DNA from 3 places in the Shewanella sp. N2AIL genome. Region 1 is predicted to be linked to each of the others. Evidence: predicted binding sites of a transcription regulator. Region 1 holds the regulator's gene; each other region holds the start of a gene.
The links. The regulator LexA, encoded in region 1, represses DNA repair genes until DNA is damaged. The targets are predictions, from matches to a motif close to TACTGTATNNNNATACAGTA.

Region 1 (10,397 bases):
AAACCAAGGCATAACCAATCAAGCTGGCAAAGGTCAGCCAAGCCGTGAGTGGATTCACCAAGGAATATAAGACGATAAAGCCAAGGCTACCTAAGCTGGCAGCGAAAATTAACGCGCGCGTAGCCGAAATGCGTCCCTTAGGCAGCGGGCGATTGTAGGTGCGCGCCATTAAGCCATCGATACGGCGATCGATCAGATGATTTAACGCCGCCGCTGAACCCGCCATCATGGCAATGCCCAGCATACCAGCGAGTAAAGGTTGAACGGGCACCGCATGGGGCACGGCCAGACACATGCCGACTAAGACAGTGAGCAGCATCAGTGCGACCACTTTAGGTTTGGTCATTTCAAAATAGGCGCGCCATGTCACGCTGAAAGTGGGTAGGCTACTGGTGATTGAGAGTGGTTTTGCCATCTTGGATCCCTCGCTTATGCTTTGCGCCATAAAAAATAGTTGATTGCGACTAAGGTCAGCAGCAGTAATGCCGCCCCGCCGTTGTGAGACACGGCAATACCGAGTGGTAAATGCATCACTACGTTAGAAATACCTAAGCTCACTTGCAGGATCACTAACCCTACCAATAAGAGGCTTAAGGCCCTCATCCCAGCTGCGCCAACAAATAATCGATAGGCGAGCACGAGTAATAAACTCGCGGTAACGATAGCGCCAATTCGGTGGGCGATGTGGATAGTCATACGTGCTGGGTAATCGAGCACTCCAAATTCGAAACTGTGGTGTTGGCCTTGGAATGGCGAAAAAGCTTCCGCTATTGCCAAATTATCCACCCAGTTGCCTTCGCAAATGGGTAAAGCGGTGCAGGCGAGCGCCGCATAATTAGATGATGTCCAAGCGCCCAACATAATCTGTCCTACAAGAACGAATAGGCTCACCAGTGCCAGCTGTGCCAGATTGCGGGCATAGGTTTCGTTATTAAAGATCCGCCGTGGTCGGGTTCGCAGATAGAGGAGTAACAATAGTGAAATCAGGCTGAAGCCACCAATAAGATGCGACATCACCACTATAGGCATGAGTTTCATCGTCACTGTCCACATGCCGAGTGCCGCTTGAAAGAGGATCAATAGCACTATGATGAGCGGCAATTTTTTCGGTGCTTCCGGCGTTTTCAAACACAGCACTAAGATGAATAACACCAGTAAGCCAAGTCCGCCGGCGATATATCTGTGGATCATCTCCAGCCAAGCTTTTTCTGGGTGGATATCATGATCGGGGAAGATGGTTTGTGCATGGGCGATTTCATGGTCTTGGGTGGGCACCTTGATATGGCCGTAGCAACCCGGCCAATCGGGACAGCCTAGCCCCGCATCCGATAGGCGAGTGTAAGCGCCCATTAAGATCACCAACAAGGTAAAGACTAAGGTTAAGCGTAGGACCCAAGTTAGCTGCATCAATCTACCCTCGACAGTTTTAACAACTTACGCAGATCCGCAACCAAGGCCTTGCCTTGAGCTAAATGGGCTTCTCTGCCCTGCACTTGGGGATAGCGCAGCACTAAGCTACCTAAGGGATCGACTATGATCAGCTGCTGTTCATCTAGCCAATGGCTTAAGCCAGCATTAGCGGGACGAGTGTTAAACTGAAAGGCGCTTAAAGCATTGAGATCGCTGTCGGGATGGGTGAGGATCAGCGGTTCGACTCGTGCCTGATCTGGCCCTAAAGCAGTGTGGCTTTGGCGTAAAATATACAGGCGTTCGCGGCAAGCATCGTCGCATTGGGCGGGCAGTAAATACAGCAGTTGCCATTCTTTGGGATTGGGATTTTCAACCCCAAGGCTGGTATAACTGGTCTCAGGATTGATCAGCTCGCCATGATTAGTGGCGCCGCCGTGGTATAAATTCAGGCTCAGCACTAGCTTGGCTATCACCACGGGCGCGATAAACGCCAGCAACAACAAGCCCAATGCTTTGTGTTTAGATTTATTCTGGGAGTTCATGCTTGCTCCTCTCATTCAAATTATCCCTAATTTATTGTTTTATATTTATTTAGTTTTTATTTGTGTCTTGCTAAGTATGGTACGAATTTCCCTATTCGCTCCTTGAGTTTGCGATTGTTTCGGCACTATGGCGTTTTACATACTTAATCCCTTGCCACAGCATGAGCCCAGCAAACACGGCTGCCATCGAAAACCACTGCAGCGCATAACCCCAATGTTTTTGCGCCGACAGTGGGAAGGGCTGCCAAGGATGTGGCAAGGCGAGGGCGGGTAGCTCATCCGGTTGCAGCACTGCATCGAGCAAGGGATGGCCTAACATCTGCGCCATTTCCGGTATATTCAAATTCTGAAAGCGAACACTTGTCCCTGTTTCTGCCATTAAAGCCTGACTCAAAGGATTGATTTGCTTTTGATAAAGCCGACCTTCGATATTCAATTCACCGCTAAGTGGGCTGATGTGGGGCAACTCATCACGGTGGGAACTGGCTGCGACAAAACCTAATTCGACCAGTAACCAAGGTTGACCCGCTGCCACTTGCAGGGGCTGAAAGGCTAAATAGCCCACTTGGCCCTGATAGATTTGATTATCCAGTAGCCATATTTGCGAGCTCGCGGGTATGGCGTGCACATGCAGTCGATAACCTGTCACCCCTTCCTTATCGATTTTGAGTTGGAGCTGCTCAAAACTTAATGGTAGCAAGGATTGTCTTGCCTCCATTTGGGCTAACAGCATGGTTTTTTCTTCGCCGCGGGCTAATTGCCATAGACCCAACTTGACCAACATCACGAATACAGCCACAGTCAATATCAGTAAAAAAACCGTTAATTTATTCAGCAGAACATAAGGATATTGCATGAATACCCTATTCATTTTTAAATTGGTCTTAGTTCTGCTGTTGCTGTTCATCATTTTTAATCTAGGTAGAGCCTTGTTTATTATGGTGAGAGGTGACAACCAAGTGCCTATGAGCCGTTATCTTGGTCGCCGGGTGATTTTCTCGGTACTCGTTATTCTGTTGCTGCTGGTGGCCTTAGGGACTGGGTTAATCAGCCCCAATCCCACGCCTTACTAAAGCCTTAAAGTACGTAGACGAAAATAAACAAACACAGCCAGACCACATCGACAAAGTGCCAATACCAACTCCCCGCTTGGAAAGCAAAATGCTTATCCGCGCTAAAGTGACCCTTCAACACTCTGAAAAACAACACTAATAAAAACAGAGTGCCGAGCGAGACATGCATGCCGTGAAAGCCAGTTAAGAGGAAGAAGGTATTGCCATAAACCCCTGAGGTCAGGGTGAGCCCCATTTCATGGTAGGCATGCATATATTCTTCGGCCTGCAAGGCAAGGAAACCCATACCCAAAAGTATGGTGATCCCGAGCCACAGTGTGATGGCCGAGCGCTTGCCTTTCTCTAGGCTGACATGGGCAAAATGTAAGGTGACTGAGGAGGTCAGCAGCACGATAGTGTTGATTAACGGCAGGCCATTCCACGGCATAGCTTCGGTTTTGGTGCCATCTGGCGTAGTGAGCAACGGCCAAACGGCTTCGAATTGTGGCCAGAGTACTTCGTGTGTCATGGCATTATTGGAGGCGCCACCGAGCCAAGGCACTGCGACCATACGGGCATAAAATAACGCACCAAAAAATGCGCCGAAGAACATCACTTCTGAAAAAATAAACCAGCTCATACCTTGGCGAAAGGATCTATCCATTTGGTGCGAATAAAGCCCAGTCATAGATTCGTTGATCACGGTTCTAAACCAGCCAACCAGCATAAAGAGGATCACGGCGATACCCGCTAGCAGGATATAACCGCCACCCGATGCGCCTGATTTTAGTTGATGGACAAAGTGCCCTGCACCCAAGGCGATTAGAAACAATCCTATTGCGCCAATGATGGGCCAAGCACTTTGGGCGGGTACATAGTAATTTTCATGTTTTGTGGTCATTTTGCAGCTCCTTGCTCTATGGCAGACGCTAACTGCTTGTCGGTAATGTCGTAGAGGGTGTAAGAGAGGGTCAGAGTGTGGATGGATTCAGGTAACTGAGGATCCACAAAGAAAATGAGCGGCAACTCAGCGCTGGTCGAAGCCGCTAAGTGCTGTTGATTAAAGCAAAAACATTCCGTTTTATTAAAATATGCAGCGCCTTGGCCGGGTGATATTGAAGGTATCGCCTGACCGACCGTGGCTCTGTCTGACACATTGCGTGCCAAAAATGCTGTGTGTATCAGTTCGCCGGGGTGAACTTCGAGCCGCTTGGTTTGCGGCTCAAATTTCCACGGCATACCCGTTTGCACTTGGGAGATAAATTCCACGGTGACAATACGGCTAGTATCTATGGTTATCGCTTGATAACTACTGGCAGTATTGGAGGTTTTACCGTTAATCCCTAGTTTCTCACACAGGACATCGTATAGCGGCACCAGCGCGAACCCAAAACCAAACATACCAATACAGCCCATGACGAGCATGCTGATAAGCTTTCGATTTGACTTAGGTTTTTCTGGCTGGTGATGGTTCGTCATTTCATTTCACCTCAGGTGGTGTCGTGAAGGAGTGGTAAGGCGCTGGGCTTGGCAATGTCCACTCCAAACCCTCGGAACCTTCCCAGGGTTTAGCGGGGGCTTTCTCGCCGCCACGGATGCACTTGATGACTAACACTAAGAAAATCAATTGTGATAAGCCGAAGGCGAAGCCACCAATCGAGACGATTTGATTAACATCGGCAAATTGAATCGAGTAATCGGGGATACGCCTTGGCATACCAGCTAGCCCAAGGAAATGCATCGGGAAAAACAGCACGTTGACTGAAATCACCGAACACCAAAAATGCCATTGCCCCAGTCGCTCGTTGTACATGTGCCCCGTCCACTTAGGGAGCCAGTAATAGGCTGCCGCCATGATGGAGAAAATCGCCCCTGTCACGAGCACATAATGGAAATGCGCCACCACAAAATAGGTGTCGTGGTATTGGAAGTCGGCTGGCGTAATGGCAAGCATTAACCCCGAAAACCCGCCAATGGTGAAGAGTATGATAAAGGCCACGGCGAACAACATAGGGGTTTCGAAGCTGAGTGAACCGCGCCACATAGTCGCGACCCAGTTAAACACTTTCACCCCCGTTGGCACCGCAATCAACATAGTGCAATACATGAAGAACAGCTCGGCAAACACTGGCATGCCTGTAGTGAACATATGGTGCGCCCACACGAGGAACGACAGAATTGCAATACTGGCAGTGGCATAAACCATTGATGCATAGCCGAATAATGGTTTGCGGCTGAAGGCGGGTACTATGGCGGAGATGATGCCAAAGGACGGCAAAATCATGATGTAGACCTCAGGGTGGCCGAAGAACCAGAAAATATGCTGGAACATCACAGGATCGCCGCCGCCTGCGGCTTCGAAGAAGCTAGTGCCGAAAAACTTATCGGTCAGTACCATAGTCACAGCGCCCGCGAGTACTGGCATCACAGCGATCAGCAGGAATGCTGTGATAAGCCAAGTCCACACAAACAGCGGCAGCTTCATCCATGTCATGCCGGGCGCACGTAAATTCACTATGGTTACAATCACGTTGATTGCGCCCATGATCGAACTTATCCCCATGATATGAATAGAGAACACGAAGAGTGCCGTGCTGTCAGGACTATAAGTGGTAGACAGTGGCGCGTAGAAGGTCCAACCAAAGTTAGGTCCACCACCTTCCATAAACAGCGAGCTGAGTAGGATGGTAAAGGCGAAGGGTAAGATCCAAAAACTCCAGTTATTCATCCGTGGCAGCGCCATATCGGGCGCACCAATCATCATAGGGATCAGCCAGTTTGCGAGCCCTGTAAAGGCTGGCATTACCGCGCCGAATACCATGATCAGCCCATGGACTGTGGTCATTTGGTTAAAGAAGTTGGGCTCGACCAATTGTAATCCGGGCTGAAACAGTTCAGCGCGGATCACCATGGCCATAGCGCCACCGGTTAAAAACATAATGAAGCTGAACCATAAATACAAAGTACCAATGTCTTTATGGTTGGTGGTTAGCACCCAGCGCATGATGCCCTTTGGCGCACCATGATGATGGTCATCATGGGCTGCGGTTTGATCTTGAGTCGTTGTGCTCATCATAATCCCCTACTGTCCATGGCTTGCGATATCAGCGGGTTGCACTGTATCGCCGGTATTGTTGCCCCAAGCATTACGTTCATAGGTAATGACGGCCGCGAGTTGCTGTGGGCTGAGTTGTTTGCCAAATGCCTGCATAGCCGTGCCCGTTTTGCCGTGCATCACAATATCGAGATGATTGGCGACGGGTCCTGTGGCGATAGCACTGCCAGCGAGTGCGGGGAAGGCGGGTGGTATGCCAGCTCCCGTTAACTGATGGCAGGCCGCACAAGTGGTGGCGTAAACAGTTTCACCTTCGGCCATCAAGGCGTCGTGGGTGAGAGTGGGGAGGCTCGCCGGATCGACTATGGTTGTGGAGTCGACAACGGCTGCGGGCTCAGTTGCAGGTGCGGGTGTTGGGGTCGTATTGGCTGGTGCGGTAGCTGGTGCCTGTGTGCCAGCACTGCCGTTCATGTGCTCGTTAACGTCTTTGGCCTGCACAGCATCGCCAGTATTATTGCCCCAAGCATTACGCTCATAGGTAATCACTGCGGCAATTTCTTGTGCAGTCAATTGCTTACCAAAGGCTTGCATGGCCGTACCCGTTTTACCGTTGAGCACGATTTCAAGGTGGCCGCTGAGCGGTCCCGTTGCTATCGGACTGCCTTTGAGGTGTGGGAATACGCCTTGTAACCCCTCGCCATTAGGCTGGTGGCAGGCTGCGCAGTGACCGAGGTAAACTTGCTCACCTTGGGTCATTAGCTCCTCTGTGCTAAGGGTCTGTGACAATGCAGCTTGAGCAGCTTCTGCCGCCGCGCCTGCAGCTTGTTTTTGCTCCGCTACCCAAGCTTCAAACTCGGCTTCGGGTAAGGCTTGCACTACAATCGGCATAAAACCATGGTCTTTACCGCAGAGTTCCGCGCATTGACCACGGTAAATGCCGGGTTTGTCTATGCGAGTCCAGGCCTCATTGATAAACCCAGGATTAGCATCTTTCTTCACGGCAAAAGCAGGTACCCACCATGAATGGATGACATCTTCAGAGGTCATCAAAAAGCGGATTTTGCGATTTATCGGCAGTACGAGCGGCTTATCGACTTCCAATAGGTAGTGTTCACCTTTGGTTTCGGTACCGTCGATTTGGGCTCTAGGGGTTGCGAGTATGCTGTAAAAATCAATGTCTTGATCGAAATAGCTGTAATGCCATTTCCATTGGGAACCCGTGACTTTAACGGTCAGATCGGCGTCGCTGGGATCTTCCATCGCAATTAAGGTCTTTGTCGCTGGAATCGCCATTAAGATCAAAATGATAAATGGCAGAATCGTCCAAGCGATTTCAACTTTAGTGCTTTCGTGAAAGTGCGACGCGACAGCGCCTTTGGATTTTCTGTGGTTGATCATGGCGTAAATCATCACGCCAAAGACCACAAGGCCAATGGCGCAGCAGATATACAAGATGGTCATGTGCAAGTGATAAACCTTGCCACTGATCTCGGTTACGCCAGGGGTCATGTTGAACCGCATGTCCGCGGCGGCCAACGGTGGTGCGAATAACACCACGAGTAAACAATACAACAATTGCTTCACAAGACTTCTCCTCTGCCAATTGCGAATAGCAACTACAAAGAAGAGCAACACAGTAAGTCTCAACTCTATGCAAACTCTTCAGTTCCCAAAAAAGCGTTTTTGACTTCAACGTGCGTTGGCGGCTGTTACTTTTAATTAAGTATTGTTACTGCTGGTATTAGCCACGCTGGCACATACGACTGAAATAAATCTGTTCTCTATTTTTAGTGGCATTTTGAACTCGATTACGGCTCGATTTATTTGCCACGGGCGGCGATATATCATCGCCGACTAAATCAACCATACTTGCTGTTTAAATATTGATCAAGATCACTTATTTATCTAATTGTCTGAAAAATTGCCAAAAAAAAGCCTCACATTCATAGGCGAGGCGGCTTTCAAGGTAAAAAATAAATGAATATTTAATGTACAGCGCTAAAAAAAGATTGTTGGCCGAAGAGATTGCCTTGCTCAATGCGTACGTCGCCGTGTAAGTGACTGTTTACGTCTTCAAGCACTATACCCATGGCGCGGGCACTTTTAGCCACGATTTGCAGGCGACGATTATCGCGTGCATCCAGTGATTGGGTCCAAGTAATAACTGCACTGGACGTACCACTTGTTAAGGCTTTTTCCATTGCCCACAGGGTTTCGACTTCATCTTTAGCGTGCACCAGCAAGACTCTGTCCATACGCACGCCTGCATTGGCGAGCATTTGTTTGTAGCCAATGCTCGGTGGGTTGATGAGCACTAACCAACGACCCTGTTGGCTTAACTGGGCGAGTTGCGCACTCAAATGGATTAACTCTTGGCGGCCTTGAGTCTTAGTTGGCATGCAGGCGATAGGTGCATGGTGCCAGTCATAGTCGGCATCACGGACTTCATCGAGCCACAAGCCCGGATGGCGGGGTGCATTGCCAAGTAGTTTGTTCATAGCCAATCTCCATTACGGATCACACCGACGGCGAGTCCTTCAATTGTTAAACTTTGATAGCCTAAATCCACTTTAATCGGGGAATAGTCTTCATTTTCGGCGTGTAGATAGACCACATTACCTTTTTTTTCGAAACGTTTAACAGTGACATCGTCGTCGACTCTAGCGACAACCACTTGACCATTTCTAGCTTGTTGTACTTTATGAACAGCCAGCAAATCTCCTTCGAGAATGCCAATATTCTTCATGCTGTCGCCTTTAACCCGCAGTAAAAAATCGGCGGCGGGATGGAACATGCTTGGGTCGACTTGGTAGTACTGTTCAACATGTTCTTGGGCGAGAATAGGTTCGCCAGCGGCTACTTGACCGATAAGCGGTAAACCTGTTTCAGTTACTTCTTCGACTTCCGCAGTCAGACGAATGCCCCGCGATGTGCCTGGCATGATCTCAATGCAGCCCTTTTTCGCCAACGCTTTAAGATGCTCTTCAGCCGCATTGGCGCTCTTAAAACCTAAACGGGTCGCGATTTCTGCCCGAGTGGGTGGCATGCCAGTATCGGCAATATTTCGTTTAATTAGCTCTAAAATTTCAGCTTGGCGTGGCGTCAAAGGTCTCATGGTGTTTCCTGTTTTTCTATACAGTTACTGTTAGTATATACAGTATTATTTGCAGCGCAAGTATTAACCACTTTTTAGCTATGTTGGAGAGAATTAGCGAATATTACCCATAGTCTGGTATTCTACCGGGCTAGTAAACGTACTTAATTGCATAAGAATAATGCCTAAACACGACTCTCTTTGGTTGAAATCATTACGCTGGATCCAAAAACACTTAGTGCACACTATTGTTGTGCCTCAGGATCCCTTTGCCGATCTGAATCTGGATGCCTCCAGACCCCTTGCTTATGTGATGAAAACGGAATCGCTGAGTGACATCGCTGCCCTGAGCGAAATTACGGCTAAGTTAGGACTGCCGAGCCCCTATGAGCCTTTAGTGGCAAATGGTGTAATCGCGCCTCGGGTTGTCTGCCTTCAAGGGCGTAAGCCGCTGTTTGGTGAGCGTGCGGGTAACGAGCCTTTCCTCGAATGCTTTATGCGTTTATTGGCCGTGCATAAGGAACGCCCTGAATTAGACATTCAACTGGTGCCCGTAAGCCTATATTGGGGCCGCACGCCAGGGAAAGAAGACGACACTATGAAGGCGGCTGTGTTTGAGCGGGAAAACCCGACTTGGCTGCGCAAATGCTTGATGATTTTATTCTTAGGTCGACATAACTTCGTACAGTTTTCAAATGCGGTATCTCTGCGATACATGGCCGACGAACACGGCACTGACATGGGGATTGCCCATAAATTAGCGCGGGTCGCGCGGGTGCATTTCCGCCGTCAACGTAAGGTGATGACAGGGCCTGTGCTGCCAAATCGCCAAGCATTGTTTCATTCGCTGCTCAAATCCGAGTCGCTGCGTAAAGCGATTCAAGAAGAAGCGGCCAACAAAAAGATTTCTGAGACCCAAGCGCGCGAGACGGCTATTGAGTATCTCGATGAAATCGCTGCCGATTACTCAGATAGTTTAGTGCGTATTGCCGAGCGTTTTTTAACTTGGTTGTGGAACAAGCTTTACAGCGGGATCAACATCAAAGGCGCCGAGCAAGTTCGCCAGTTGCACCATGATGGCCACGAGATTGTCTATGTGCCTTGCCATCGCAGCCACATGGATTACCTGCTGTTATCGTATATTTTGTATTATCAAGGCATGGTTCCGCCGCACATTGCAGCCGGTATTAACCTCAACTTCTGGCCCGCGGGGCCTATGTTCCGTCGCGGTGGTGCCTTCTTTA
Region 2 (10,397 bases), on a different contig from region 1:
CACCACAGCCATGGGCCTAGGGATTGCGGTAGTTGTAGTGTTAACTATCTCTGTCCCAGCAAACCAAGTTATCTATCAAGGGCTGCTTGCTCCTGGTGCACTTGCTTGGGCTGGCGCACCTGAAGCTGACTTAAGCTTCTTGAAATTCATTACCTTTATCGGTGTGATTGCGGCTTTGGTTCAAATTCTGGAAATGGCACTGGACAAGTACTTTCCACCTTTGTACAACGCATTAGGTATTTTCTTACCTTTGATCACAGTGAACTGCGCGATTTTCGGTGCGGTATCATTCATGGTTGAGCGTGACTACAAGTTAGGCGAGAGTGTGGTGTTTGGTTTCGGCTCAGGAGTGGGTTGGGCATTAGCTATCGTATTGATGGCCGGTATCCGTGAGAAGCTGAAGTATGCCGACGTGCCTAACGGCCTACGTGGTTTAGGGATTACCTTTATCACTGCTGGTTTGATGGCCTTAGGTTTCATGTCGTTTTCTGGTGTGTCTCTGTAAGAGACACATAACGGCTTCTTGAATTGGACCTTCTAAGGATAAGTTAATGGATATTCTTGGTATTTTTAAATCTACTCCGCTCGAGGTTTACCTCGGTGTGAGTATGTTTACTGCTATCGTCCTCATCTTGGTATTAGTGATTTTATTCGCTAAGTCTAAGTTAGTGGCTAGCGGTGACATCACGATCGGCATTAATGACGATCCTGAAAAAGCAATTACAACCGGTGCTGGCGGTAAGTTGTTAGGCGTTTTGGCTAACAGCGGTATCTTTGTATCGAGTGCGTGTGGTGGCGGTGGCTCATGTGGCCAATGTCGCGTAGTGATTAAGTCTGGCGGCGGTGATATTCTGCCAACAGAACTTGACCACATTAGCAAAGGTGATGCCCGTAAAGGCTGTCGTCTTTCTTGTCAGGTTAACGTTAAGAACGATATGGAAATCGAGCTTGACGAAGAAATCTTCGGTATCAAAAAATGGGAATGTGAAGTTATCTCTAACGATAACAAAGCCACTTTCATTAAAGAACTGAAGCTGCAAATTCCTGATGGCGAATCTGTACCTTTCCGTGCTGGCGGTTATATTCAAATCGAAGCACCTGCTCACCATGTTAAATATGCAGATTTCGACGTACCTGCACAATACCGTGGCGACTGGGAACACTTCGGTTTCTTCAATCTTGAATCTAAGGTTGATGAAGAAACGATTCGCGCATACTCAATGGCTAACTACCCAGAAGAGTTCGGTATTATTATGCTGAACGTGCGTATTGCTACGCCTCCACCACGTAACCTGACTCTGCCTTGCGGTAAGATGTCATCTTACATTTGGAGCTTAAAAGCTGGCGATAAAGTGACAATTTCTGGCCCATTCGGTGAATTCTTCGCGAAAGATACCGATGCAGAAATGGTGTTTATCGGCGGTGGTGCGGGTATGGCGCCAATGCGTTCGCACATCTTCGACCAACTGAAGCGTCTTCAGTCTAAACGTAAGATGAGCTTCTGGTACGGTGCACGTTCTAAACGTGAAATGTTCTACGTAGAAGATTTCGACGGCCTTGCGGCTGAGAATGATAACTTCGTATGGCATGTGGCCCTTTCAGATCCTCAACCAGAGGATAACTGGGATGGTTACACAGGTTTTATTCATAACGTATTGTATGAAAACTATCTGAAAAACCATGATGCACCAGAAGATTGTGAGTTCTACATGTGTGGACCTCCAATGATGAACGCTGCCGTAATTGGTATGTTGAAAAATCTTGGTGTCGAAGACGAAAACATCTTGTTAGATGACTTCGGCGGCTAATGTTCATTAGTCCTAGATAGAAAAGTTGCAGATGTTGAGGATAATCTCTCATCTGCAACTTTTGCATTTAAGGGCCCAAATAAGAGTAGTAGGTCACTATGTTTCAGACCTTAAAGATCAATACCTCAGTATTAAAGCATTCATTTAACTGGCTAGTCCTCGTAGGGCTGGCCTTTTTTGTTTCAGCCTGCTCAAAGCAGAATGAGGTCATTTCATTAGCGGGCAGCACTATGGGGACGACTTATCACATTAAAGTCGTGCCGAATGAGCTGATGCCGACGGCGCAATTACTTCAAGCGGAAATTGATTTAGCCCTTGAGCTAGTCAATGACCAGATGTCGACGTATCGCCCAAATTCAGAATTATCCCGTTTCAACCAATTGCCATTGGAGCAAAGCGTTGAAGTTTCAGCGGATACCATCAAAGTGGTGCAAGAGGGAATACGCTTATATCAAGTGACGGATAAGGCACTTGATATTACCTTAGGTCCTTTAGTTAACCTGTGGGGATTTGGTCCTGATAAGCGTCCAACTAAGGTTCCGACTCAGGCCGATATCGATGCGGCGAAAGCCAAAACCGGTATTAGTGAGCTTTCGATAGAAGGTCATCGTTTAAGTAAGCATAATGCGCATTTGTACGTAGACCTGTCATCAATCGCCAAAGGGTTTGGGGTTGATAAAGTGGCTTCCATTCTCGATAAATACCACGCGACTGGGTATTTAGTTGAAATTGGCGGTGAACTGAGCATTAAAGGTGCTAAAGGCGATGGTAGCTCTTGGCGCGTTGCCATAGAGCAACCGACCGATGATGGCTCTGAAGCCGTACAGCAGGTTATCTCACCAGGGACTATGGCGATGGCGACCTCGGGCGATTATCGTAATTATTATGAGGAAGACGGCCAACGTTTTACCCATATAATTGATCCACGTACCGGTTTGCCAATCAATCATAAGCTAGCATCTGTGACCGTATTGCATCAGAATTGCATGACTGCCGATGGTTTTGCGACGGCTATGATGGTTTTAGGTACAGAAGCATCATTGGAGCTTGCCAAGAAGGAACACTTGGCGATAATGCTAATTGAAAAGCAAGGCGAAGGATTTAAAGTCTATTACAGTGACGCCTTCAAGCCTTTCCTTAAGTAGTTGGAGTTAACATGAGCACTTTTATCGCGGCATTTGTAGTTTTATTACTGTTCTTTTTGCTGATGTCGATAGGTTATCTCATCAAGCGCAAAGCCGTCGAAGGAAGCTGTGGCGGTTTAGGTGTTCTAGGGATTGAGAAAGCGTGTGATTGTGATGACCCTTGTGACAAACGTAAACGTCGTATGGCCGCTGAAGAAGCGCGCCGTGAGAAGTTAACCAAAGATCGTATTATTTAATATTCTCTCAATCGTCTGTTTCGACAATAGCCTCCCATCTGGAGGCTATTTTTTTGCATGAAACTTATCAAGCTAGACCATCCAATTAAATTTATCCTTGGGTTATGAGGGAGATAGCGCGTTAATCTAAGCAGGAATGAGAATGCTTTTCATCATTAAGTTTGTGAAATATAAAGATAATTTGAGTTGATGGGTAAATTGTACTAGGCTAGAAGCTTGATTTAGATCAATCTTTTTCACGCTTACCAAGGATAGTAACTTATGAAAGGTCATCCTAAAGTGGTTGGGCAACTGAATCGGGTGCTTACCTGTGAGTTGACCGCCATCAATCAATATTTCCTCCATGCCCGCATGTTTAAACATTGGGGCTTAGAGAAACTCAATCACGTCGAATACAAAAAATCCATCCAAGATATGAAGCACGCCGATAAGCTCATCGAGCGCGTGTTGTTTTTGGAGGGTCTCCCAAATTTGCAGCAACTCGAGAAACTTCGCATTGGTGAACATAGCCAAGAAATGCTCGACTGCGATCTGGCCATGGTGCAAGAGCAACTGACATTGCTGCGTGATGCCATTAACCTATGTGAAGCCGAGCAAGACTATGTGAGCCGCGATCTGCTGGAAGACATCCTTGAAGACGAGGAAGAACACTTAGATTGGCTTGAGTCGCAGCAAGAGCTCATTACGCTAACCGGGATTCAAAATTATCTACAATCGCAAATTAGCGACCAATAGGAGCGGAATATGAAAGGCGATAAAGACGTCATCGATGCGTTAAATCGACTCCTAACGGGAGAACTCTCGGCAATGGATCAATATTTTGTCCATGCCCATATGTACGAAGATTGGGGCTTGAATGAACTCTATGAGCGCATCGCCCATGAGTCCGATGATGAAAAAGCCCATGCGGCCAAATTAGTACAGCGTATTTTATTCCTCGAAGGAACGCCTAATGTTGCCGCCCGTGAGGCGTTGAACATAGGTAAAGATGTGGAAGAGATGCTGCGTAATGATCTCGCCTACGAGTACAAGGTCGCGGACGATTTGCGCCAAGTGATTGCCCTGTGTGAGCAGAAGCAAGATTACCAAACCCGCGAAATCCTCGAAGTATTACTCGACGATACTGAGTCGGACCACATGTATTGGCTCGAAAAACAACTCGGACTTATCGACCGTGTTGGGCTACAAAACTACCTACAAACTAAGATGTAATCACTAAATCGAGATCAGCGGGAGTGTCTCGCTGATCCTATTTCTACCGCTTCCTATTAATCCAATCTGTATATAGTCTATCTGACTGTAAAACTCTGCCTCTACAAACTCATCCTCTGCAAAACATCTTAAATTTAGCGAATCCTGTTATAAGGCCAATATCCTTTCTTTACAAATACTTATTTACGTTTTTTATGGCGATTTCATCTGTTGTTAACAGGTAAAAATTGTTACCGTGTAAAACTATTTTTGCGAGCCATATTGTTAACTTGTTGGCCAGCCAGACGGGAAGATTGATGGGATATATGAAACGTTCTCTAAGTTTGCAGTTAGTGGTGACTATCGTTGGAGCGCTTGCTGTACTGCTTACCTTAGTCGCCGCTTTGTTGGTGACGAAAGAAAGTGATAACACGCGAAAGCAGGTCGATGCGGATATTTCGGCGTTAGTTGCCTTAAAAGCCAATGAGATTAGCGGTTACTTTATTGCTAAGGGCCAAGTGATCCATTCAGTGTTTGCCGAGCCGGGTTTAGTCAAATGGTTTACTCAGTATCACGCCCGTGGCAGTCATCTCGCGGCTGATCGCCATTATCAAGACATTATTGCTTACTTTAAGTCTTTCTCCGATCGCGATAGCGATGTTAAGTCGGTGTTTTTTGGCTCGGCCAATACCTTCGAGTACTTTGACCTTAATGGCCGCTTCGATGGCGACCCAGATTACTACACCAACAAACGACCTTGGTGGCAGGAGGCGATTGACCAGCGTGGCTTGTTTGTTGGCGATCCTGCGGTCGATGCGAACGATGGTTCAATTTCTGCCACGGTTAAAACCCCTGTTTATGCTGCCAATGGTGAGCTGATTGGGATCGGCGGCATGGATATTTTGATTGATACTATTGGTAAATCCCTGCTGGCACCGATCAAATACCGTGACTTTGGCCAAGCTTTCTTGATGACAGACGAAGGCAAGTTGGTGTATTTCCCTGGTTTTTCAGAACGTTTCCCGCCGGGTTCTTTGGCAAATCAAGTGGACACTCAGTTTAAGCAGACCTCAGGGTTTTCGGCATTAAGACAACAGATGCAAAGGGAAGCGCAAGGGTTTGCTAACGTTACGTTCAATGGCGTGCCCCAGCGGGTGAGCTTTGTGACTGTGGGCGGCGATTATCCCAAACAAAAGTGGCACTTAGCCTTTATGTTGCCCCACGAAGTGATTGAAGCGCCAGTGACCGCTACGTTCTGGAATGCGAGTATGGTCGCCATAGGTATCATGCTGCTAATGGGGGTGACGGTATGGTTGATGTTGCTACCCTTTAGACGTCAACTCGCTAATTTATTGGATGCGATGGAAGATATTGCCGAAGGTGACAGTGATTTATCAAAACGTATTCTAATGGATCGAGAAGACGAGTTAGGCAAACTTGGCGATGCCTTTAATCGCTTTGCCGAGAAAGTGCAGCACATGCTGTTGGATACGCGCAGTTTAACCCAAGAGGTAGGCACGGGTGTTATTGATGCGCGGCAGATTTGCGATTTAGCCGTGTCGTCGGTCTCATCGCAGAAGCAGCAGATAGATTCGGTTGCTACCGCTGCAACGCAAATGGCGCAAACCAGTCAAGAAATGGCTGTCAGTGCCCAGAGGGCGAATGATTTTGCTCAGAAGGCGCAAACTCAAGCCTACGATGGTACACAGATTGTTTCCCGTGCGACCGAAGGGATGAAGGCACTGTCGCAACAAGTGATTGCGGCGGCGAAAGTGATTAAACACTTACGCAATAGCTCAGAGCAAATCGGTGAAGTCTTGAGCGTGATCCGTAACATTGCCGAGCAAACTAATCTATTAGCCCTTAACGCAGCAATTGAAGCGGCGCGTGCGGGTGAGCAAGGCCGTGGCTTTGCTGTGGTGGCAGACGAAGTGCGCACGTTGGCATCGCGTACCCAAGATTCTACCGCTAACATTCAAGGCATTATCCAAACCTTGCAACAAAGCGCATTGCAGGCCGAGCAAGTGATGGAATCGGGCGTTGAGCAAGCGAAAGCGGGGCAAGAGTTAACGACTCAGGTCGAAGCGGCACTGAATGATATTGCCACGGCGATTATGTCAATCCAACAGCAAACGGTTGAAATAACCGTAGCAATCGATCAGCAAGCCGTGGCAGCCGAGGAAGTGGCGCTCAATGTCGATAATGTGCGGGGGTTGTCGGATCAGTCTTTGCTTTCGAGTCAGGACTTGTCGCAAAGCTTGCAAGGCTTTGAGGATATGACCCGCGCACTTACTCGCAATATCGGCCAATTTAAGATTTAAGCCTGAGTTGGTCAGTGAACTATTTGCTCACTGACCATCAGCTCAATCACGGCATCACTCATAGTGCACTCACAAAAGGAGCTTAGGCTCCTTTTAATTTTAGGTTTCCCGCCCGATCCTCGCTAAATTGATGACGAACACTTGATTACTGTTTTTATATACAGTATTTTGGCGTTGGAGGAATTCAACGTGCGAAAAATTATTCACATCGATATGGACTGCTATTTTGCGGCAGTGGAAATGCGCGACTTTCCCGAATACCGTGGCAAGCCTTTAGCTGTGGGCGGCAGCAGCGATCGTCGTGGTGTTATTAGCACTTGCAGTTACGAGGCACGTAAATTCGGTGTGCGTTCGGCGATGGCGACCGCTTATGCCTTTAAGTTGTGTCCCGATCTCATTTTGGTTCCTGGGCGGATGCAGGTTTATAAAGATGTCTCACTGCAAATTCGTGAAATTTTCTCCCGCTATACCCCATTGATTGAGCCGTTGTCCTTAGATGAAGCCTATTTAGACGTGAGTGAGTGCCAACAATATAAGGGCTCGGCGACCTTGATTGCGCAGGCCATTCGCAGCGATATCTTAGCCGAAACTGGGTTAACCGCTTCGGCAGGCATAGCACCTGTGAAGTTTTTGGCTAAAGTTGCCTCGGATTTGAATAAGCCAAACGGCCAATATGTGATTACCCCTGAGACACTCCCTGATTTTGTTAAAACCTTATCGCTGCGTAAAATTCCCGGTGTCGGCAAAGTCACCGCCGAAAAGCTCTCCTCGCTTGGGCTCAATACCTGTGGTGATGTGCAAGCCTATTCTAAACCTGAGTTATTGGCGCGATTCGGCAAGTTTGGTGGCGTGCTGATTGAGCGTTCCCAAGGCATCGATGAGCGGGGCATTTCCGCCGACAGAGAGCGTAAATCAGTGGGTGTTGAAACTACGCTGGCAAAGGATATTTATAGCCTAGAGCAGTGCCAGCAAGTGATGCCGGGGTTGATCCAAGAATTAGCCCTACGTTTGAGCCGCAGCGCTAAAGAGCGCAAAATTCACAAGCAAGTGGTCAAACTCAAGTTTAATGATTTCAAACAAACCACCATTGAGCATCGTAGCGATGAAGTCTCGATTGTGATGTTTTATGATCTACTCGCACAGGCGATGGCAAGGCAAGAGGGTCGCGGCATTCGCCTATTAGGTATTTCGGTCGGCCTCGCCGATTCTATCCTCGCAGTGCCCGAAATCCTAAATGCCCAGACTCAGCTTGATTTAGCGCTCTAGGCGTTTACTGAGTCGATACGCCGCAGACTCATACCTGAATGGCTCAATAAGCCTCGGGTGGATTTGCCAACATAAAATCAATTAACAGTCTGACCTGCAAGGGTAAGTTGTCCCGATCGCGATACATCAAGTAGGCGGTGCGCGGAATACCTTGCCATTCTGGCAGTATTTGAACGAGCTTGCCGCTTTGTATCTGTTCACTCGCCATGCTGATGGGCAATAGTCCAATACCGAGTCCCGCCACTACAGCCTGACTGGCGATCGCCATATCATCGACGGCTAATTTGATGTTCCCCCTCGGCTCAAACTCGAAATCTTGCCCTGTGATATTGTGCTGTAAGCGCCATGTTTTTACGGGCTTTGCGATGATAACTGGATGCTGTTCGAGTGCTTCTATGGCTTGCAGTGCATGCCACTGGGTTGCCGATGTGCTGGCGCAAAGCACAAAGCTAATCGTGGTGAGCGGCCTTGCAATCCAATCGGGATCTTTAGGTTCACCCACTCGAAAGGCGATATCGATGGCGTTTTCACTGACATCGATATTCATGTTCGACAGGCTTAAATCGATGTCGATATTGGGATAATGCCGTTGGAAGGCGTTGAGTGATTCACCTAGCCAGCGATAGGTAGTGTTAATGGGCGCCGAGATCCGCAGTTTGCCAACCGCTTGATGTTTATCCGCATGCAACTCACCGGATACCTGGTTTAACTCGATAAACAGCGGGCCGCAGCGTTCGAGATAACGCTGACCTGTGGCGGTAAGGTTGACTCTATGTGCGTCTCTGTGCAGTAAACGCAGGCCTAATGATTGTTCTAACAGATTGATTCGACGACTTAAGGTTGAAGGTGGAATGCCTAAGTGTTGCGCCGCGAGCTTAAAGCTCCCTTGTTGTGCCACCACCCAAAATAGGCGCATATCGTCTAAGGAATAATTAAGTTTCATATTTGGAATTTAAGCTCTCAATCTTGTAGGTTTTAATAATATATGAAACTTATAAACTAAGCTCAATCCCAATTACCTCCCTAGAGTCCGATATGAAATCCCATACACCTTACATGACATTCGTTTGTCTACTGATTTGCGTTTTTAGCTGGGGCAGCGTGTTTCCCATTGCTAAGCGAGTGCTGGAGGAGATGTCAGGTGAATCCCTCGTATTCTGGCGTTTTACCATTGCGGCGGTGACTCTGGCGTTATATATCGTTTTTACTCGGCAGGCTTGGCCCAAATTGAGTTTGGCGCAATACGCTGTCATAGCGCTAGTGGGCGTGATTGGTGTGGGCGGCTTAAATCTGGCGTTATTTAATGGGCTGCAGTACACCTCTGCCGCCAATGGCGCCTTGATTATGGCGCTCAGTCCGCTGGTGACTTCAATCGTCAACGCGCTATTACAGCGTGAATGGCTCAGCAGACAACAAGTGTTTAGCTTAGTGGGCGGTTTGGCGGGCGTACTGCTAGTGATCACCAACGGCAGTGTGCAGCAGTTGCTCAATTTCAGTTTTAACCAAGGTGATGTGATGATTGCCGCTGGCATGTTGGCGTGGAGTGGTTATACCATTTGTTCGCAACGGGTCGGCCATTGGTTGCCTGTGTTGCCCTTTACCTTGCTGAGTATGATAGCTGCCAGTGTGTCTATGTCCGTTGTTGGGCTAGGCCGTGGTGAGTTTCACCCTTGGCAGGAGCTGATGGGGCTGTCGACAACGGCTTTGTCTAGCGTGCTCTACATAGGTTTATTCGCTACTGTGCTCGGTTATCTGTTTTGGATTAACGGCGTTAAGGCGCTTGGCCCCGCTAAGGCATCGGTCTTTTTTAATCTCGTGCCTGTATTTGCAGCATTAACGGCGTTAGCTATGGGACAGGCGGTAACGGAAATGCAATTGGTAGGGATGCTGATAGTGATCCTTGCGTTGATGTTACCTATGTTGGTCAATCTGCGGGCGACAAGAGGCTTAATGGTTAAGCGCTGCTAATCGATGCTAGCTTTGCTGTTTAAATATAAGGGAGCACCGGAATTCAGATAATCACTGCGACAGGTTTATGCTCCCTTATTCGGTAGAGGGGACTTTTCAAACATCACATATTTGCAAGCACACACTTTCAACAACTTACAGTTTAAAACGACTGACCAGCGCCGTGAGGTTACCCGCCATTGACGAGAGTTGTACGCTCGCGGCGTAGATTTCATCAGTGTTGCGTAAACTGTCCTCCGACTGTTCGGCAATGTGTTGAATATTTTGATGACTCTCATTGGCCATAGTGGTTTGCGCTTTGGCAGCGAGGGCGATTTGATTATTCATCTCGCTGATCTGACTCACCATTTCTGCAATATGCGCGAGGGCTTCACCGGCATTACTGGCGGCTTCGACGCTTGAAATGGCCTTTTCATTACCGATATTAATTGCCGCCACAGCGCTTTGGGTGCCATTTTGCAC
Region 3 (10,397 bases), on a different contig from region 1:
TTTCAGGGCGAGAAACGCCGATTCGATTAAGGCTTTTTGGGTTTCGCTAATCGCCAACACATCGTCAAGACTCCAATGTTTTAACGCATCGGCGTCTTTACGCACTGTGCCTTCGCCGCCACAGGGCGCATCAATGAGCACGGCATCGAAACTTTCGTATAGGTATTCGCCAAACACACGGCCATCGAAATGGGTGAGAGCGCAGTGACTTGCGCCCATGCGCAGCACATTGGCGTGCAATACTTTCACGCGGCTCGCCGAATACTCATTCGCCACCAATAAACCTTGGTTTTGCATCAATGCGGCCATTTGCGTGGTTTTTGAACCCGGCGCAGAGGCGAGATCGAGTACGCACTGCCACTTTGCACTAGTCGTAAATGCACTAGGCGTAAAAAGTGCGGTTGGTGGCAACATAGAGCTAGCTTCTTGAATGTAGAATAGGCCCTGAATGTGCTCTAAGGCATTGCCGAGTTGTTCTTCTTCATCGTAACTGATCCAAAATCCGTCTTCACACCAAGGAATGGGATCGAACGTCCAGCCCTTAGGTTGCATCAGAGTCTTAAAGTCGTCGCTGCTGATTTTTAAGGTATTGACCCGAATTGAACGTCTAAGCGGCCTGTCGCAGGCGGCAATAAACTCGTCCATGGATAAATGGGCGGGGAGTTCTTGGGTGATTGTATCGATAAAATTTTGATTTAATTGAACCATTGATTTCATTGAACCATAGGAAAATAGACTGTGTATCAACTGGCGCGAGTATATCATAATCCCTTATTGGGTCTGAGATTTTATCCCAAGTGCCTCAGCCGTTATGGTGATTTGAGGTTTATGCACTGACGATTGCCGCAATAATGGAATGAGTCGCTATAAAGCTAGCACTCAGTAGCCATGAGCTAATAGAATAAAAACAAATAAAAATAAGGGGATTAGCGTGCTTAATCGCGTGTGGTTAGCTTTCTTTGTTACGGCATTGCTGGCAATAGCGGTGCAACTGTTCAATGGGCACATAGACGTCCTATCGGCTTCGGTCGCCGCATTATTTGCTAGCGCTAAGCTTGCCGCTGAAATTTCCCTTGGGCTGATTGGTGTACTTTCTCTGTGGATGGGATTGATGCAGGTGGGCGAGAAGGCCGGAGTGGTCAGCGCGATAGCCTTTGTGTTTGAGCCCTTACTGCGCCGCTTGATGCCAGAAGTGCCCAAGGGCCATCCCGCCTTTGGCAGTATCACGATGAATTTAACGGCGAATATTTTTGGTTTAGATAATGCCGCCACGCCGCTTGGTTTAAGGGCGATGCATGATTTGCAGAGTTTAAATCCGCTAAAAACCGTGGCGACTAATGCACAAATCTTATTTTTAGTGCTCAATACTTCCTCGGTGACCTTAGTGCCTGTGACAGTATTCCTTTACCGTGCCCAGCAAGGTGCTGCCGCGCCTGCGGATATTTTCCTACCGATTTTACTGGCAACCTCGGCCTCGACATTGGCGGGCTTACTGGTAGTGGCGTTAGTGCAGCGGATTTCGTTATTGAACTCAGTGGTGCTCGGTTATGGCGCCTTGATGCTCTCTGGCCTAGTGGCGAGTGGTTTTTATCTGATGACCTTAAGTGCTGAAGCTATTGGCACAGTGTCGACGGCAATGGGTAATGGCATTTTATTGTTATTAGTGTTTACCTTCGTCATTGTTGCGGGCATCCGTAAGGTGGCGGTTTATGATGAGTTTATTGAAGGGGCGAAGGCGGGTTTTGCCCAATCTATCCAGCTGATCCCTTATTTGCTCGCCATGTTATTGGCTATAGGTTTACTGCGCGCATCCGGTGCCTTGGATTATCTGTTGCAGTTGATTGCCAGTGGCGTGCGGATACTGGGTTTTGATACGCGTTTTGTCGATGCTATGCCGACCGCGCTGATGAAACCTTTTAGTGGTTCAGGCGCCAGAGCCATGATGCTCGAGACAATGGATCATCACGGCGTCGATTCTTTTGCTGGCCGATTAGCGGCGATTTTTCAGGGCAGCACTGAAACTACTTTTTATGTTCTCGCTGTGTATTTTGGATCTGTGGGTATTCGCCATGGCCGCCACGCCTTAGCCTGTGGGTTAACCGCGGATTTTGCAGGGATCAGCGCTGCGATTGCCGTTTGTTATTGGTTTTATGGATAAGGGGTTAGAGTGTTGAGCGCCCTAGAATGTGTCAATGACATTTCGATAAGCTGAAAATCAATCAGGCGCATAATGCGCCTGATTGATTTGTAAGAGCTTTAATATTAGTGCGTTGGTGTAAGTATTTTGAAGAAAAGAATTACTGGGCTGGCGCCCATTCCAGCCATTCGTTATCGGCTTTGTGTTGCAATCTTAATACAGTTCCTGCTGCTAAACGATTACCCTCTTGAGTCGTGTCCTTAGTCGCGACATTAATGCCGCCAGCGAGTAAGGTTTCCAGCGAGCCCGCTTCGATTTGCGCACCTGAAAAGAGGCCAACATCGACTTTAATCCCAGAAGCATCCCAGAACTGACTGCTTTGATTCACTAAGTGACTGTACTGCGGCTCAATATGGGCCTGCATCAGCACGCTATTGCCCTGTGTCGACAGGTGATAACCGTCGATTTGACCGACTTTGATACCACGGAAGAAGATAGGTGTGCCGACTTTCATCGAGCCTAAGTTGGTATCTTCTAAGGTGAATTTTAGCGCATCTTCGGCAACGTTGGCATAGCTGCTGGCAGCGAGGTTGGCAACAAACTGGGTCGCTTTTTGATTGCTTGTACCCGGCAGTACACCGATATAAGGGCCAGTGATCAAGGTTTCTGGCGCTTTAATTCCCGCCAGAGAAATTTGCGCATCCACTAGATGATATTCACAGTCGCTGCGGCTGAAATGTTCGGCGTATTCGCCGTAGAGATAGGCCGTTGCAGTGAGTGTATTGAGATCGGCATTGAGCTTCACCTGCGACACTTCACCCACTTGATGACCTTGATAACGAATCGCTGCCTTGGCCGCCAGTTTACTTGAAGCGGGTAAGGTGAGGCGAATTGCCTGCGCCTGAGTTAATGCCAGCTGCTTGCTCTCATAGAGTTTTAAGTTAGCTGCATTGCTGGCTTTGCCATTACTATCAAGCAATCCCAGACTGATGCTGCCCTTTAATGCTCCTTGAAGCGGCGCGACCGCAACATCAATACCGGCAAGACTGGCGCTAATATCCACGGCGCTGTTACGCCAGAACACATTCGGCTTTTTCAGCAAGGGCTGGAACTGTTTGTCGATAGCGAGCTTGATAGCAAAGTCTTCGGTCTTACTTTGCCAGTTCACTGAGTCAACTGTGCCAATTTGCATCTTTTTATAGTAAATCGGTGAGCCTTGGCTGACATCGGCGCCATCTTGACTGATTAAGGTCAGATGCACTTGTTGCTGACGATCATAGAAGGCTGTCGCGGCATCCACAGAACTAAACAAGGTGAGGGCACTGTTGGCGGCGAATGGTGTATCGCTGTGGCCTTGGATCAAGCTCACTGCACCTTGAGTGAGCGTCGTAAAGTCCCTTGCTTTGACTGAAACGCCCTCTAGTGATGCTTTTACTGTTAATGCTGACTCAGGGACAAAATAGCTGTCACTGCGAATTAGGCTAGCAAACTCAGGTTGTAACTCGAGTTGGTATTCCACCGCCGATAAATCTTTGGTTAACTTAACCGCAAGCACTGAGCCAATAGGGATTTGCTTAAAGCGAACTTCGGCGCCCGCTGAAATGCCCATGTTTTCGGCTGAGGTTAAGGTCAAGAAACGCTTCTTCGATTGCAGTAAATCAGGCGCTTTGGCTTGTAAGGCAAAACTGCTTGGCATCGCCGTTTTTGTATTAATGCCCGGCAGGAAGTTGATCACGCTGCCCGTTAGTAAACGCTCTGGATTTTTAATGCCTGAGAGGGAAATATCGGCACCTTCAAGCCAAAACACGCCGTCGTTAGTTAACAGTGAACCGTATTGAGGTTCAAACTTAGCCACAGCTGTTACGCCATTGGCGGTGAGTTGCTTGCTTAAAATACTGCCGATACTGATGCCGCGATAAACAATGCGAGTGCCTTTGTCGACGCCGTTAGCATCAGCCATGGTTAGGTTTATTTCTATGCCGCCAAGGGCTGTGGTTTCTGAATCATAAAGCGAAAAAACGTCGCCGTTTTTGGCAATATCCGCTTTATCGTCAGAGCTGAAACTCACGCCGCCAGCCAGAATGGATGCCAAACTCTCAGAGCTGACTTTAACCCCAGTCAGCGAAGCATCAATTTTAACACCGGAGACATTCCAAAAGTGAGAGTTTTTCTTCACTAATCGCGCGTATTGCTCTTGAATAAAGGCGCTGATGATGACTCTTTGATTACCATCTAGACGATAGCTGACTACGCTTCCAACCGGAATTTGGCGGAAAAATATCGGCGAGCCAACATCGAGCGAACCGAGTTTGTCTGAGGTCAATTCGACCATCACACCTTCTGAGCCGATTTGCATCGGCGGTGGTTGGCGTTCTGCTTCAAAAAATGTTGACGCATTACCTTTACCCGGTTGAATCGCAATGTAGTTACCCGAAAACAGTGCATCTAAGCCTTCAACACCTGTGATGCTGGCCTTGGGGGTGACAAGCCAGAAGAGGGTCTCTTTATTTAAGAAAGGCTTAGCACGGTAGTCCATCATGACTTTAACGTTTACGCCCTTGAGATCTTCATCTATGCCAATGTCTTTGACTTTACCGACAGTCAAGCCTTGGTATTTGACTAAGGTTTTACCTACGTCAATCCCTGTGGCGCTCGGAAAGTGAATTTGAATTTCAACGCCCGATTCTTTAATGCTCTTGATGCCCAGCCATGCACCCAATGCCAACGCGACAATAGGCAGTAGCCAAATGGGCGAAAAGAGTTTTTTCTTTACAACTTTCGGCGATTCAATTTGTGTCATCTTGAGGTTCCAATCGATCCCAGAGTAAACGAGTGTCTAACACTTTTGCGGCTAACTGAGTTAACAGAATAACCAAGGCAAATGCAGTCGCTGCAGGCGCGGGTTTAGCATCGAGTAGTTGTCCCATATTCACTAATGCCACTGTGATTGAGATGACAAATAAATCGAGCATAGACCAACGACCAATCCATTCGATGATGTGAAAACCCACCATCAATTTCTTTTTTGAAATCGGAATATCAAAGCTGATCGCACACAGATAAATGGATAAGCCGATGATTTTAATCCATGGCACTAAAATACTGGCAGTAAAAACTATCACGGCAATGGGCAACATATCTGAATGCACTAAATGCAAAATGCCTGAAAAAATGGTGTCGTGCCGCACTTGCCCTTGATTGGTCAGCATAGTAATGGGGTAAATATTCGCTGGCACCAGCAAGATGGCTGCTGTAATCAACAAAGCCCAACTTTTTTGCAGGCTAGAATAGTCCCTGACCTGTAACTCAGCTTCACAGCGCTGGCAATGGGTGAGGTCACTACTATTGAGCTGGCGGCATACCTTGCACAGACACAGGCCGATATCTTTACCTTGTTGCTTCATATCAGCGATGACCTTCCAATAAAGTCCACATGTGTTCTAAGTCGTACTCTCGTTGAAGAAATAAAGTCACGAGAAACAACATAGTGAAGCAAAATGTGCCCATACCAAAATAAATATCCGAAAAATCAGAAAGCTGGAACGATGAAACCAAAAAGCTGATCACATAAATTTCTAGCATAGTGAGCTGCGACAATACGCCATGAAACTTCAATAATTGCTTTAATGAGTTACGCCAAAAAAGACGACTCAGTCCCCATTTCACAATCAAAATCTGCGTCAGTATCGACAATAGTAATAAGCCTGGACCAATCACAGCGGCGGCAAGCACGGCTAAACCTACAACCCAATAACCTTGGTCAAATACTGCAAACGCGCCCTGAAAAACTGTGGTGGTGCGAATACTGCCGAAAAAGTGAATTTCGAGTACGGGTAAAAAATTGGCAGGAAAATAAAACACTAATGCCGAGATACATAGGGCGAGCATGCCATTTACAGAGCAGTAGGGAGTGTCATAAAGTGCAGTACTGCAACGGGGGCAAAGGGCTCTGACACCGCTTGGCAAGGCACGTTTGCGGACTGCTAAATCGCAGGAACGGCAAAGGATTACTGAATTTTCTGCTGCGTTTTCATGCATATAAAAATATATATTAGCCTAAATAGGAGTAATAACAGCGAGATCGGTGCAAAGTGTAGTGCTAATAAGCCGTTCTGCACAGTCTAGCGCTTTATAATCTTGGCAACGAAAGTACGCTAATAATATCAGATTAATCAGAACACTTGCATCACAAGTTCAATCTATGTCACTCTAGTTACTGTATATAAAAACAGTGCGAGGGCAGTCATGGCAGTAATAACACAGTTTGTCGTGGTCAGAGAAGGGGTTGAAAAGATGACATTCACATCTAAGAAGGAGGCTGATGCCTACGATAAGATGCTCGATATCGCCGATAACCTTATCCCCTTCATTCAAAAAGCTGATTTAGGTATAGATGAAAGCGTGGGCGAAAAGCTCGCATTCTATTTTGCTAACAATAAAGATGAGCTGACGAACTTGCTTAAAGGTGTCGTTCAGGTTAATAGTACGCCAACGAATCCACCTGCTGCGAAAAAAGCGGCTAAAAAGACCGAAGCAGCAGAATAAAATTGTTAGGAAATGTAATGAAATCGAAATTTTATGAGTCACTTAACCGTCAAGCCTTGGCCTTGTTGGAAGGGGAAGACGACCTTGTTGCGGCAATGGCGAATTTTTCAGCCTTACTCAATGATAATTTGACTGAGCTGAACTGGGTGGGATTCTACGTTATGCGTGGCGAACAACTCGTACTAGGCCCATTTCAAGGTAAAGTGGCTTGTACACGTATTCCGTTAGGAAAAGGCGTGTGTGGTACGGCGGCATTCACCAATCAAACCCAGCGAGTGGCCGATGTTCATCAATTTGATGGCCATATTGCCTGTGATTCTGCCAGTAATTCTGAAATCGTTGTGCCAGTTCGTGCCCAAGGTAACGTGATTGCTGTGCTCGATATTGACAGCCCAATCTTCGATCGTTTCGATGAAGAAGACCAAAAGGGGCTGGAATTACTGGTTAAAAGTTTTGAAAACTGCCTATTTGATTAATTTTCGTACAATAACGCATAATTCATAGTCGCAATCGGTGGCGTGCGCCTTATAATATGCGCCTGCACGCATTAAGCTGGTTTGATTGGCATGCAATGAATAAGCTTAGTGTTTTGAGCTGTAAAAATTTGTTAAGGTATATTTTTTTTAACTTTAGTAAACGCGGCTAGGATGCTAATTTGTACGTTGACTCAATATTGAGTTTAACGAAGATAAACGACACGTAAGAAGTTGATATATATCACCTCGAATCGATGTCCCTTTTTGACTGTGGAAGTAATGATGGAATCAACAGAAAAGTTGACCGACACCAATGCAATTTTGGCGTATTTGTATGAAACATTTCCTTTGTGCTTTATTGCTGAAGGTGAAACTAAGCCATTAAAAATCGGATTGTTTCAAGATTTGGCTGAAAGGTTGGCTGATGATTCTAAAGTCAGTAAAACTCAGCTCAGAGTTGCCTTAAGACGTTACACCAGCAGCTGGCGCTATTTAAAGTGCGTTAAAGCGGGCGCACAACGCGTTAATCTGGATGGCGAACCTTGCGGCGAGTTAGAGCAAGAGCACATTGACCATGCTCAAGCCATGTTGAAAGAAAGTCAGGATAAAGCGAAAGCGAAACGTGCAGCACTCGCACCTAAGCCTGCGGCGAAGAAAGCACCTAAAAAGGTGGCTGTTCCTCAACGTGCTAAAACTGAGCGTCCTGCTAAGCCTGCGCCTAAAGCTGCAGCGCCAGTCGTAAATTATGTCCAAGCACAATTGACTGATTTAACGAAAAAACAACGCGTCAATGTTAAGTTAGGTATGACACCCGTAGCCGGTGTGATTACCGATATTAACAAGGAAGATATTCATGTTCAGCTTGATAGTGGCCTAACGATTAAAGTTAGAGCAGAACATATCCTGCTGTAATCATTTTTTAAAACGGAGTAACTTGTTGATGCGAAAACTCACTTTGGCTACCTCGATCGCCACTGTTTTTGTCGGATTCTCGGCTTGGGCCGTACCACCCACGATTCAAATCAGCGAGTTACCCACTCTCAAGCAGGAAGCGCAACATAAGGTCGCGAGCAAAAGGGTAACGGACTTATACACTCGTTCGCACTATCATAGATTTAATCTTGATGATGCCTTTTCTACGCAAATTTTTGACCGTTACCTGCAGCAGTTAGACTATCGCCGCAATGTGTTAACCCAAGCGGATGTCGATAGCTTTAAACCTTATGCTACCCAATTCGATGACATGCTCAGTTCTGGTGAACTTGAGCCTGCCTATAAAATGTTTGATATCGTCCAAAAGCGTCGTTATGAAGGCTTTGTCTATGCTTTATCCCTTCTGGACAAAGAGATGGATTTCTCCGCCCCCGGCGATGCCTATGAGTATGACCGTGACGATGCGGCATGGCCAAAAGATCAAGCCGAGATCAATGAGTTATGGCGTCAACGTGTCAAATACGATGCGCTAAATCTGAAACTCACAGGTAAAAAATGGCCTGAGATTGTTGAGATCCTGCAAAAGCGTTACAACAACGCCATCAAACGTTTGACTCAAACCAACAGTGAAGACGTGTTCCAAGGCGTGATGAATGCCTTCTCACGCAGCATTGAGCCGCATACGAGTTACCTGTCGCCACGCAATGCTGAACGTTTCCAAATGGAAATGAATTTAAGCCTTGAAGGGATTGGTGCTCAACTGCAACTTGAAGACGATTACACTGTTATTAAAAGCTTAATTGCTGGCGGCCCTGCGGCTGGCAGCGAAAAACTGTCGCCAGAAGACAAGATTGTCGGCGTCGGTCAAGAAGGCGGTGAAATTGTTGATGTGATCGGCTGGCGTTTAGACGACGTGGTTGATCTGATCAAAGGACCTAAGGGCAGTAAAGTCGTACTGCAAATTTTACCGAAGAAAGGTGGTTCGAATGCTAAGCCATTCGACGTTACCTTAGTACGCGATAAAATTCGTCTTGAAGACAGAGCGGCTACCTCTAAGGTGATTGAACCTAAAGATGGCGAGTACGCTAATCGCAAAGTCGGTGTGATCCATATTCCTGGTTTCTACATGAATCTGTCACAGGACGTTGAGAAAGAGCTAGTGAAGTTAAACGAAGCCAAAGTTGAAGGCATAGTCATCGACCTTAGAGGTAACGGTGGTGGTGCATTAACAGAAGCCGTGTTGCTGACAGGACTCTTTATCGATATGGGCCCTGTGGTGCAAATTCGTGATGCCGATGGCCGTGTGTCTGCGCACCGTGATAACGATGGCAAAACCAGTTATGCGGGCCCGTTGACTGTGATGGTTGACCGTTACAGTGCCTCAGCCTCTGAGATTTTTGCTGCCGCACTACAAGACTATGACCGCGCACTTATTGTTGGTGAGTCTAGCTTTGGTAAAGGTACAGTGCAGCAGCATAAGAGCTTAGGCCGTATCTACGACATGTATGAAAAACCAATTGGTCATGTGCAATACACAATTCAAAAGTTTTATCGGATCAATGGCGGCAGCACTCAGCTTAAAGGTGTGACACCAAACATTGCTTACCCAAGTGCGTTAGAGCCAGGTGAGTACGGTGAAGCTGAAGAGAAAAATGCCTTACCTTGGGATAAAGTGCCAATGGCACAATATGGCACGCTCAATGATGTGACGCCTGAGTTAGTGACTAGCCTTGAGGCCAAGCACCTTAACCGCATCAAAAGCAGTGTAGAGTTTGCTTATATCAATCAAGATATTGCCGACTTTAAAAAGCACCACAAAGAGAAGACAGTTTCTCTGGTTGAAAGTGAGCGCATTGCCTCCCGCGAAGCCGATGAGAAGAAAGTCCTCGATAGAACGAACGAGCGCCGAGTCGCCAATGGTTTAGCACCGGTTAAATCCATGGAAGACATTAAAGACGACGCCGAATTGCCAGACGCATTTTTAGATGAAACGGCTTATATCACTTTAGATATGGCTGATGCGCAAAAACTGGCTAAAACTAGTGCTAAGTAGGCGCTACTCGAGTCGATTTATCCAATATCAAAACGCGCTTATGGCGCGTTTTTTCTTATTTAGATCAGCGTTAAAGGGATCGAAATGACACAAGCTCAAGCAAAATACTTAAAAGATTATCAAGCGCCACTCTTCACGATAGACACGATTGACTTAGCTTTTAATCTGGCGGGCAATGCGACTCAGGTGCAGGCGATAAGTCGGGTAAAACGCGCTTCTAAGCATACCCAAGCCCTAGTGTTGGATGGTGAAG

Region 2: a site for LexA is predicted at 6,848-6,867, ahead of dinB (DNA polymerase IV). Genes of this name have one in related genera too.
Region 3: a site for LexA is predicted at 6,352-6,371, ahead of MO387_RS07360 (YebG family protein). Genes of this name have one in related genera too.

The regions. Positions count from the first base shown of each region.
Region 1 covers NZ_JALBYT010000013.1:92,806-103,202, reverse strand. The annotation lists gene cyoE (heme o synthase) at 1-415, opposite strand, end outside; gene MO387_RS09985 (COX15/CtaA family protein) at 430-1,407, opposite strand; gene MO387_RS09980 (hypothetical protein) at 1,407-1,952, opposite strand; gene MO387_RS09975 (SURF1 family protein) at 2,044-2,808, opposite strand; gene MO387_RS09970 (DUF2909 family protein) at 2,807-3,025, shown strand; gene MO387_RS09965 (cytochrome c oxidase subunit 3) at 3,030-3,905, opposite strand; gene MO387_RS09960 (cytochrome c oxidase assembly protein) at 3,902-4,483, opposite strand; gene ctaD (cytochrome c oxidase subunit I) at 4,485-6,077, opposite strand; gene coxB (cytochrome c oxidase subunit II) at 6,087-7,643, opposite strand; gene MO387_RS09945 (SulA-like leucine-rich domain-containing protein) at 8,045-8,557, opposite strand; gene lexA (transcriptional repressor LexA) at 8,554-9,174, opposite strand; gene plsB (glycerol-3-phosphate 1-O-acyltransferase PlsB) at 9,335-10,397, shown strand, end outside.
Region 2 covers NZ_JALBYT010000023.1:18,393-28,789, reverse strand. The annotation lists gene nqrE (NADH:ubiquinone reductase (Na(+)-transporting) subunit E) at 1-505, shown strand, start outside; gene nqrF (NADH:ubiquinone reductase (Na(+)-transporting) subunit F) at 552-1,808, shown strand; gene MO387_RS14070 (FAD:protein FMN transferase) at 1,907-2,953, shown strand; gene nqrM ((Na+)-NQR maturation NqrM) at 2,965-3,189, shown strand; gene bfr (bacterioferritin) at 3,451-3,924, shown strand; gene bfr (bacterioferritin) at 3,934-4,401, shown strand; gene MO387_RS14050 (methyl-accepting chemotaxis protein) at 4,698-6,701, shown strand; gene dinB (DNA polymerase IV) at 6,891-7,967, shown strand; gene MO387_RS14040 (LysR family transcriptional regulator) at 8,011-8,910, opposite strand; gene MO387_RS14035 (DMT family transporter) at 9,003-9,935, shown strand; gene MO387_RS14030 (methyl-accepting chemotaxis protein) at 10,071-10,397, opposite strand, start outside.
Region 3 covers NZ_JALBYT010000009.1:12,379-22,775, forward strand. The annotation lists gene rsmF (16S rRNA (cytosine(1407)-C(5))-methyltransferase RsmF) at 1-708, opposite strand, end outside; gene MO387_RS07340 (spore maturation protein) at 932-2,158, shown strand; gene MO387_RS07345 (MlaD family protein) at 2,298-4,937, opposite strand; gene MO387_RS07350 (paraquat-inducible protein A) at 4,924-5,541, opposite strand; gene MO387_RS07355 (paraquat-inducible protein A) at 5,543-6,175, opposite strand; gene MO387_RS07360 (YebG family protein) at 6,383-6,682, shown strand; gene MO387_RS07365 (GAF domain-containing protein) at 6,700-7,158, shown strand; gene proQ (RNA chaperone ProQ) at 7,441-8,070, shown strand; gene prc (carboxy terminal-processing peptidase) at 8,099-10,144, shown strand; gene pepN (aminopeptidase N) at 10,229-10,397, shown strand, end outside.